Regions from separate parts of the Klebsiella terrigena genome, predicted to be linked through region 3. Evidence: predicted binding sites of a transcription regulator. Region 3 holds the regulator's gene; each other region holds the start of a gene.

Region 1 (3,276 bases), 360 kb from region 3:
GCTGTACTGCCGCCGGGAGAGGTAATCTTCCGCCAGCGCCATCAGCGCGTTGTCCGGGGAGATCCCCAGCCCGCCGAGAGTGTAGAACTCGCTTTTCGCCGCGCGCTGATTGCTATCGAGCAGCAGATCCCACGGGTCCCACTCCTCTTTCAGCACCGACTGGCGCTGGTAAATGGCGTATTCGCAGCCCGGCTCATAGACCTGACGATAGCGATAGCCATTTTTACTGTAAGGCGCGGAGACTTCGCGCTGGGGGATGCGATCGATGATCTCCTTCAGCACCCGGTCCTGCAGGCTGCGCTGGGTCTCCATCACCGCTTTGCCGTAGGCATTCTCCTCGCGCAGATACTCCAGAACCGCCGGCTGCGCGCGCTCGTCATCACGTAGCCAGAAGTAGTTATCAATACGCGTATCGCCATGTAAGGCCATAGCGTGGGGGATCCGTTTCGCTTTTGGTAGCATCTCTTTGTTCTTCTTCGGCTTAATTTATGCGCACAACGTTAATCGACGCGCGTCCGGACGGCAAGACAAGAAATCTTCCCGGCATCAATCGCTCTGTCCGAGGGGCTGAAAACGGCCACGGCGCTGTGACGCCCGGCCGCGGGGCAACCGCGGGTGAGATAACGCCGGGGAGAGGGTCATCTCCGGCCTGCGCGAGGTCAGGCTAAGAGATGACTGGTATATAAAGGGTGGCAAAAGTCGCCGGCGATGCAAGCGGAACGTGATGATTTAAGAGGAAAGAGCCTGCTTTTGTGCCTGAATATCCTGTTCGATCTCAGCGCGCACCTCCGCAGGGATCTTCAGCGCTTCGCCCAGCGCGTTGAGGTAGCTGCGCTCCATAAAGTGGTCGATATCAATCACCGCGCAGCTCAGATAGTAGACCTCCAGCGCGTCCTGCTCGCTGCTGATGCCCTGCGCCAGCCACTGCGGATCGAGGGGCTGGGTGAGCGCGCGATCGATAAGCACCCGTCCCTGCACGTCGATATTGGCCGCGCGCAGCTGCTCTTCAATATTCGCCCGCTCGTTTTCATCAATATGCCCGTCGCTTTTGGCCGCAAAAACCAGCGCCTGAATCAGCCGCTCGCTGCGGGCATCAGGCTCAGGTGCAGCCGGAACCTGCCCGGCCGGCTCCGGCTGCGGCGAAGCGGCGCGCATCTTCTGCTGATACTTGTTCCACAGCACGCTTCCTGCCACCGCGCCGCCGCCAACCAGCAGCGCGCTGGTGCCGTATTTCGCCAGCAGCTTACGCGACGATTTACTGGCGACCAGCAGCCCCGCCAGGCCGCCCAGCGCGCCAGGCAGCAGCAGATTTTTACCGCCAGAGCGATCGTCAGATGAAGAAGATTGACCCTGCTGACCCAGCAGAGACTGAAGTTGATTAAGCCAGTTAGCCATGATTTCCTCGTTGCACAATAGGCGTTGTCATCAGCCTAAACGACGAGATGTCAGGAAATGTTATCCATGGCTAAAGATGCGCAAATTCCGGGTGGCTCAGGCCGCTTTCGCCTTACGCGGTTTGGCCACCGCTTTTTCTGCCGCGCCGTCGTCTATGCCGTCGTCCGCGCGGGCGCTGATGGCGTCATCGCTGGCGTCAGACGACGCCTGCTCTTCGTCATCCCCCTGCCCGGCGGCGTGCTCTTCCGCTTCGGGGAGTTTTCCGGACTTCATAATGTGATGTAAGGTGTCTTTACGCTCTGCCAGCCACATCGCCATTTCGTCACGCTGGGCTTCATCAAGCGTTAGCGGGCAGTCTACCAGCCAGTCGTTAAGGACCTCGGCAAGATCGAGCATTTTGTCGTAAGCATCGGCCTCTTTTTTGCTGGTAAAAGACATTTTTTCCTCACCTTCGCGAATCACCACATATTTGATTTCAACCGCCATTGTGCAGCCCCTTCTTTATACTGTGTTTATATACAGTATATCAAATTTAGGGCCAGGACTCAACTCACGCGCATAAAGACAGACGCAAACGTTTTCGTTTATACTGCGGCGCATGTTTTTTTACTGCGGAAGAGAGTCATGACTGTATTAGGCACAGCGCTGCGCCCTGCGGCGACGCGAGTTATGCTGTTAGGTTCCGGCGAGCTGGGTAAGGAAGTCGCCATAGAGTGTCAACGTCTGGGCATTGAGACCATCGCCGTCGATCGCTACCCTGACGCGCCGGCCATGCAGGTTGCGCACCGTTCGCATGTCGTTAACATGCTGCACGGCGATGCCCTGCGCGCCCTAATTGAACAAGAAAAACCCGACTTTATCGTGCCGGAAATTGAAGCCATCGCCACCGATACGCTGGTCGAACTGGAGCAGTGTGGGCAAAAAGTCGTTCCCACCGCGCGGGCCGCAAAGCTAACCATGAACCGCGAAGGCATTCGCCGCCTGGCCGCTGAAGAGCTGCAGCTCCCAACCTCATCCTATCGTTTTGCCGACAGTGAAGCCGCCTTTAACGACGCGGTGAGCGAAATTGGCCTGCCGTGTATCGTCAAGCCGGTGATGAGCTCTTCCGGCAAAGGACAAAGCTTTATCCGCCGTCACGAACAGCTGGCCGAAGCGTGGCAGTACGCCCAGCAGGGCGGCCGCGCCGGCGCAGGTCGCGTTATTGTCGAGGGCGTAGTGAACTTCGATTTTGAAATCACCCTGCTCACCGTCAGCGCGGTCGACGGCGTGCACTTCTGCGCCCCGGTCGGCCACCGTCAGGAAGACGGCGACTACCGCGAATCCTGGCAACCCCAGCAGATGAGCGAGCTGGCGCTGGCGCGCGCGCAGGAGATTGCCCGCAACGTGGTGCTGGCGCTCGGCGGCTACGGCCTGTTCGGCGTCGAGCTGTTCGTGTGCGGCGATGAGGTGATTTTTAGCGAAGTCTCGCCGCGTCCGCACGATACCGGAATGGTCACGCTCATTTCGCAGGATCTGTCGGAGTTCGCCCTCCACGTCCGCGCCTTCCTCGGCCTGCCGGTAGGGGCGATTCGCCAGTATGGCCCGGCGGCTTCGGCGGTGATCCTGCCGCAGCTCACCAGCCGCGACGTCACCTTCGGCAACCTGCAAGCCGCGGTCGGCGCGGGCCTGCAGGTGCGCCTGTTCGGTAAGCCAGAAATTGACGGTTCCCGTCGCCTGGGCGTCACGCTGGCGGTGGCGGAGAGCGTGGATGAGGCGGTGGCGCGCGCCAAAGCCGCGGCGTCAGCGGTGGTGGTTGAGGGATAAAAAAACCCGGTAGCGTTGCCGCTTACCGGGTCAGAACTGAGGCGCGAAAATTACTTCGCGCCTTCTACCGCTTCACGA
Region 2 (3,276 bases), 2.4 Mb from region 3:
GATATTCTCGGCACTCGCGTAGAGCGCCCGGAAGTTCGTGAAGTGACGGCGCTGGGGGCGGCTTATCTGGCCGGTCTGGCGGTTGGCTTCTGGCAAAACCTGGACGAGCTGCAGGAGAAAGCGGTGATCGAGCGTGAGTTCCGCCCGGGGATCGAAACCACCGAACGTAACTTCCGCTACAGCGGCTGGAAAAAAGCGGTGAAACGCGCCCTGGCGTGGGAAGAGCACGAAGAGTAATCCCGCCAGCGAACTCCCCGGCGGCGCGGCGCTGACCGGGGATGCGGCTTATGCAAACAGCAAGTTTAAACGCCCGGACGCGCGCACAGCAGCGCCTCCGGGCTTTTTTTTAACCAAAAATCGGCAACAGCAGATACAGCTTAATCACTAACGCATTCACAATATCAATAAAGAATGCGCCGACCATCGGCACCACCAGGAAGGCCGTATGCGACGGCCCAAAGCGGTCGGTAATCGCCTGCATATTGGCAATCGCCGTTGGCGTCGCGCCGAGCCCAAACCCGCAGTGGCCCGCAGCCAGCACCGCGGCATCATAGTTTTTCCCCATCATTCGATAGGTCACGAAAACCGCATACAGCGCCATCGCCACCGCCTGTACCACCAGGATAGCCAGCATCGGCAGCGCCAGCGATGCCAGCTCCCACAGCTTCAGGCTCATCAGCGCCATCGCGAGGAACAGCGACAGGCTAACGTTGCCCAGCACCGATACCGCGCGCTCAAACACGCGATAAAAGCCCAGCAGCGCCAGGCCGTTGCTGAGGATCACGCCGATAAACAGGACGCACACGAAGGTTGGCAGCTCAAACACGCTCCCCGCCAGCAGTTGCGCAACCACCCGCCCGACCGTGAGACAGATTGCGATCAGGGCAATGCTTTCAATCAGCACCAGCGAGGTGATCACCCGCCCAACATCCGGCTTTTCAAAAGCGGTGGGTGTTACCTGATCGTCCGGCGAACCCTCCGGGGACGAGGAGTGCTTGACCAGGTAGCGCGCCACCGGGCCGCCAATTAGCCCACCGAGCACCAGGCCGAAGGTTGCGCACGCCATCGCCACTTCGGTGGCGTTGGCAAAACCGTAGCGTTCGACAAACAGCTTGCTCCACGCCGCGCCGGTCCCGTGGCCGCCGGAGAGCGTGATGGAGCCGGCCAGCAGGCCCATCAGCGGGTCGAGGCCCAGCAGCCTTGCCATCCCGATGCCGAGGGCATTTTGCAGCAGCAGCAGCCCCACCACCACGATCAGGAACGTCCCCACAACTTTACCGCCCGCCCGCAGGCTGGCGAGATTGGCATTCAGGCCAATGGTCGCAAAAAAGGCCAGCATCAGCGGGTCTTTCAGGCTCATATCGAAATCAATTTCCCAGCCCATGCTTTTTTTCAGCACCAGCAGCGCAAGCGCCACCAGCAGGCCGCCGGCAACGGGCTCAGGGATAGTATATTTTTTCAGGAAGGGGACGGTGTGGACGAGCTTTCTGCCCAGCAGCAGCACCAGCGTGGCGGCAACGAGCGTCGATAAGGTATCGAGATGAAACATAAAAAGAGCTCCTTAAAGGCGCATGATCCATTCACACGCGACGATATTCCCGGTGTCGATTGTTTCTCATCATGAGTAATCAGGGACGGATTTTAAGCAGAAACTGGCATAAAAAAACAGGGAAACATATTTTGTATTGCTGATGATGCGATTTAGCATACAAAATGTTAATGACTTATCCCCCCATGTTTGCGGCGGAAATATTTTGTCTCAAACACTGGCAAACGTTTGCTTTTGCACTACAGTCCGATAAAATTCCCGCTTTGCCACCTTGGGATTGCTTGTGATGTCCGTGAATACCGCCGAGCCCGAAAATGCGCAAACGGTTGCGCATAAACAAACCAGCGAATTAATCTACCGCCTCGAAGACCGCCCCCCGCTTCCACAAACGCTGTTCGCCGCCTTCCAGCACCTGCTGGCGATGTTTGTTGCGGTGATCACGCCGGCGCTATTAATTTGTCAGGCTCTGGGTCTTCCCGCCCAGGATACGCAGCACATCATCAGCATGTCGCTGTTCGCTTCCGGTGTGGCATCCATTATTCAGATTAAGGCCTGGGGACCGGTAGGCTCCGGGCTGCTCTCCATCCAGGGCACCAGCTTTAACTTCGTCGCCCCGCTGATTATGGGCGGTACCGCGCTAAAAACCGGCGGCGCCGACGTGCCGACGATGATGGCCGCGCTGTTCGGCACCCTGATGCTGGCCAGCTGCACGGAAATGGTTCTCTCCCGCGTCCTGCACCTTGCACGACGCGTCATTACCCCACTGGTCTCCGGCGTGGTGGTGATGATTATCGGCCTGTCGCTGATTCAGGTCGGCCTGACCTCCATCGGCGGCGGCTACTCGGCGATGGCCGACCACACCTTCGGCGCGCCAAAAAACCTGCTGCTGGCGGGTATCGTGCTGGGGTTGATCATTATTCTTAACCGCCAGCGCAACCCGTACCTGCGCATCGCTTCGCTGGTTATCGCGATGGCGGCCGGCTACCTGGCGGCATGGCTGCTCGATATGCTCCCTGCCAACACCGCGCCAGCCGACAGCAGCCTGATTATGGTGCCCACCCCGCTCTATTACGGCCTGGGGATCGACTGGAACCTGCTGCTGCCGCTGATGCTGGTGTTTATGATCACCTCGCTGGAAACTATCGGCGATATCACCGCCACTTCCGACGTCTCCGAGCAGCCGGTTTCTGGCCCGCTGTACATGAAGCGTCTGAAGGGCGGCGTGCTGGCCAACGGCCTGAACTCGTTTGTCTCCGCGGTATTTAATACCTTCCCGAACTCCTGCTTCGGTCAGAATAATGGCGTGATCCAGCTCACCGGCGTGGCCAGCCGCTACGTCGGTTTTGTGGTAGCGCTGATGCTTATCGTACTCGGGCTGTTCCCGGCGGTGAGCGGCTTTGTGCAGCATATCCCTGAGCCGGTGCTCGGCGGCGCAACGCTGGTGATGTTCGGCACCATCGCCGCATCCGGCGTGCGTATCGTCTCCCGCGAGCCGCTGAACCGCCGGGCGATCCTGATTATCGCCCTGTCGCTGGCGGTCGGTCTCGGCGTCTCCCAGCAGCCGCTGATCCTGCAGTTCGCCCCGGACTGGCTGAAGAACCTGCTCTCCTCCGGTATCGCCGCCGGCGGTATTACGGCGATTGTGCTGAACCTGGTCTTCCCGCCAGAGAAAAACTGATCCCACCGTGCTCCCCGGTCGCGCACGGCGGCCGGGGCAGCCCGAAGTC
Region 3 (3,276 bases):
GGTGCGCTGGGCAGGATAATAGTCGGTGACCATCGCCTGCCAGGTGACCGCCGCTGCGCAGACGCCGATGGCCTGCACAAATCGCAGCGCCAGCATCAGGGTCGCGTCATCGACCCACAGCATGCCAAGGCAGCCGACGGCGAAGATCGCCAGGCCGCTGAGCAGCACCGGCTTGCGCCCATAGCGATCGGATACCGGGCCCCAGAACAGCTGGCCAAGGGCGAAACCGGCGAGAAACACGCTCAGGCTGGCGCTGACCGAGGCCGCTGAAGTATTCAGATCCTGTTGGATAGCCGAAAACGCCGGCAGATACATATCGGTTGCGAGGAAGCCGAGCACGCTGAGGCCCGCCAGCCAAACCAAAAATCCTTTCCCAGGTTGTTGCATAAAGTTCTCTTTCTTCTGATGCAGGTAAGATGCCGCAGAGTGTAGGGAGTGCATTCTGGCTTGTGAAACGCTAATATTTGTTACATGCGTTCAAAAAATTTGCAGGCAGAATATGTGGTCAGAATACTCCCTTGAAGTGGTTGATGCGGTTGCGCGCAACGGCAGCTTTAGCGCAGCGGCTCAGGAGCTGCATCGTGTACCCTCGGCGGTCAGCTACACCGTGCGTCAGCTCGAAGAGTGGCTGGCCGTTCCGCTCTTTGAACGTCGCCACCGCGACGTTGAGCTCACCCCCGCCGGGGTGTGGTTTTTACAGGAAGGGCGTTCTGTTATCAAAAAAATGCAGATCACCCGCCGCCAGTGTCAGCAGATCGCCAACGGCTGGCGCGGGCAGCTCTCGATCGCGGTTGACGATATCGTGAAGCCGGCGCGGATGCGGCAGATGATTGTCGATTTTTATCGCCACTTTCCGGACGTCGAGCTGATTGTTTTCCAGGAGGTGTTTAACGGCGTCTGGGACGCGCTGGCCGACGGCCGCGTGGAGCTGGCCATCGGCGCGACCCGCTCGATTCCGGTCGGCGGACGCTACGCCTTTCGCGATATGGGCATGCTGAGCTGGCACTGCGTCGTCGCCAGCCACCATCCGCTGGCGAAAATGAACGGCCCGCTGAGCGATGACACGTTGCGCAACTGGCCGTCGCTGGTCAGGGAAGATACTTCCCGATCGCTGCCGAAGCGCACGACGTGGCTGCTGGATAATCAGAAGAGGGTGGTGGTGCCGGACTGGGATGCCTCGGCAACCTGCCTGTCGGCCGGGCTCTGCATCGGCATGGTGCCGTCGCACTTCGCCCGCCCGTGGATCGACAGCGGTGAGTGGACGGCGCTGGCGCTGGAAAATCCGTTCCCGGACGCCGCCTGCTGCCTGACCTGGCAGCAGAGCGATATCTCACCGGCGCTCTCATGGCTGCTGGACTACCTTGGCGACAGCGAAACGTTAAATCGGGAGTGGCTGCGGGCGCCGGAATAGCCGACGCCCGGCAGGATTAGCGGCGGTAGTCGACGAACGGGCCGTCGATCACCGAGCGGCGCTCGACCAGCCGCGGGTGAACTTCGATAGACTGCGACTCTTCGCGCTTGTTGACGATGCGGTCCATCAGCATATTGAAGGCGGCTTCGCCGAGAGAGTCCTTTGGCTGATGAATGGTGGTCAGCGCCGGGCTAAAGTAGCGGGCGTTGCGCACGTTGTCATAGCCAATCAGCGAAATATCCTGCGGAACGCGCAGGCCCATTTCGTCGGCGGCGCAAATCGCTCCCATCGCCATGATGTCGCCGCCGCAGAAGATGGCGGTCGGACGATGCTGCTGGCTGAGGATCTGCTGCATCGCGCGGTAGCCGGACTCCGGCTCGAAGTCGCCCTGAACCACCCAGCTTTCCGGGACGTTAATCTGCGCTTCTTCCATCGCTTTCATAAAACCGGCCAGACGCCCGGCGCCGGTGTTGCGCTCCAGCGGACCCGGGATCACGCCGATTTCACGGTGGCCGCGCTCAACGAGGTAACGACCGGCCATATAGCCGCCTTCAAAGGCGTTATCGATAACCGAATCGGTAAAGTCGGCCTTGGACTCACCCCAGTCCATCACCACCATCGGGATGTTGCGGTACTCTTCGAGCATGGAGAGCACCGACTGCGGATATTCGGAGCACATCACCAGCAGGCCGTCGACGCGCTTTTGCGCCATCATTGACAGGTAGGCCTGCTGCTTTTCCGGATCGTTCCAGGCGTTGCCGAGAATCAAGGTGTAGCCCTTCTGGAAGCAGCTCTTCTCAACGGACTCGATAATCTCGGCGAAATAGGCCGCTTCGCTGCTGGTGGCCAGCAGACCGATCGATTTGGTGTGATTAACCTTCAGGCTGCGCGCCACCGCACTCGGAGAGTAGTGCAGCTCTTTGATGGCAGCCCATACCGCGTTGCGCGTCTCTTCAGCGACAAAGCGGGTTTTGTTAATTACATGTGAAACTGTTGTAGTGGAAACGTTTGCGCGCTTCGCTACATCTTTAATTGTTGCCATTACTTCTCTCTCCAGACCTTGACCTGATCGTCTGATTATCGATACGGAAACGTTTGCCTATACACACCCTGAGTACAATGTTCAACATTGCATCACGTCGGGAAACGACACAGAACGACAGGAAGGGGTCAATGGCCGATACGCTTTCAAATTAGCGTGGGATTTTGTCCGATCTTGCGGCAAAGGGGAAGAGTAAAAATGTGCATCACCCTAAATCTCAGAAGATTTTTATACAATATTGTGCAAAAATGAGCAGGCTCACTTTTCTTGTGGGGATAATCAGGGGGAAAATTGATGGATACAGATTTAAAGTTTTCGCTGACCACGACGATTATTGTTCTGGGCCTGATCGTGGCCGCAGCGCTGACCGCCGTACTGCACTAATTTTTTCGGGGGAGAGGCTCCTTTCCCCCTATCTCCGCGCATTATTATCAAATTCGCAAAAATCTTTTGCCATTTCGTTTACTTTTGTTTTTCTGTGATTGATGTCATGCTTTTCGCTTCTGATGAGATACCGTCGCTGAGGACGGTCTGCTGGAGTCATTGCATGAAGATCAACTTTCCCCTGTTAGCGCTGGCCATTGGGGCGTTTGGTATCGGTACGACCGAATTTTCCCCGATGGGATTACTGCCGGTTATCGCCAGAGGCGTGGATGTGTCCATTCCCGCTGCGGGGATGCTGATCAGCGCTTATGCCATCGGTGTGATGGTCGGGGCGCCGCTGATGACGCTGCTGCTGTCGCACCGCGCGCGCCGCAGCGCGCTGATTTTCCTGATGGCTATTTTTACCCTTGGCAACGTCCTCTCGTCAATGGCGCCGGAT

What was found. Region 3 encodes PurR, which represses purine synthesis genes. Its sites were predicted from a motif close to CANGCAAACGTTTGCNTG; they were not measured.
Region 1: purT (formate-dependent phosphoribosylglycinamide formyltransferase) is a predicted target of PurR. The motif match lies at 1,963-1,980, and genes of this name have one in related genera.
Region 2: HCK03_RS00420 (nucleobase:cation symporter-2 family protein) is a predicted target of PurR. The motif match lies at 1,767-1,784, and genes of this name have one in related genera.

Annotation. Positions count from the first base shown of each region.
Region 1 covers NZ_CP050508.1:2,081,245-2,084,520, reverse strand. Annotated here, with positions in the region: gene ptrB (oligopeptidase B) at 1-462, opposite strand, end outside; gene HCK03_RS09790 (tellurite resistance TerB family protein) at 730-1,395, opposite strand; gene HCK03_RS09785 (YebG family protein) at 1,492-1,881, opposite strand; gene purT (formate-dependent phosphoribosylglycinamide formyltransferase) at 2,020-3,198, shown strand; gene HCK03_RS09775 (bifunctional 4-hydroxy-2-oxoglutarate aldolase/2-dehydro-3-deoxy-phosphogluconate aldolase) at 3,249-3,276, opposite strand, start outside.
Region 2 covers NZ_CP050508.1:88,995-92,270, reverse strand. Annotated here, with positions in the region: gene glpK (glycerol kinase GlpK) at 1-237, shown strand, start outside; gene gltS (sodium/glutamate symporter) at 347-1,549, opposite strand; gene HCK03_RS00420 (nucleobase:cation symporter-2 family protein) at 1,836-3,227, shown strand.
Region 3 covers NZ_CP050508.1:2,443,137-2,446,412, forward strand. Annotated here, with positions in the region: gene punC (purine nucleoside transporter PunC) at 1-387, opposite strand, end outside; gene punR (DNA-binding transcriptional activator PunR) at 500-1,411, shown strand; gene purR (HTH-type transcriptional repressor PurR) at 1,428-2,453, opposite strand; gene cydH (cytochrome bd-I oxidase subunit CydH) at 2,748-2,837, shown strand; gene HCK03_RS11485 (MFS transporter) at 3,001-3,276, shown strand, end outside.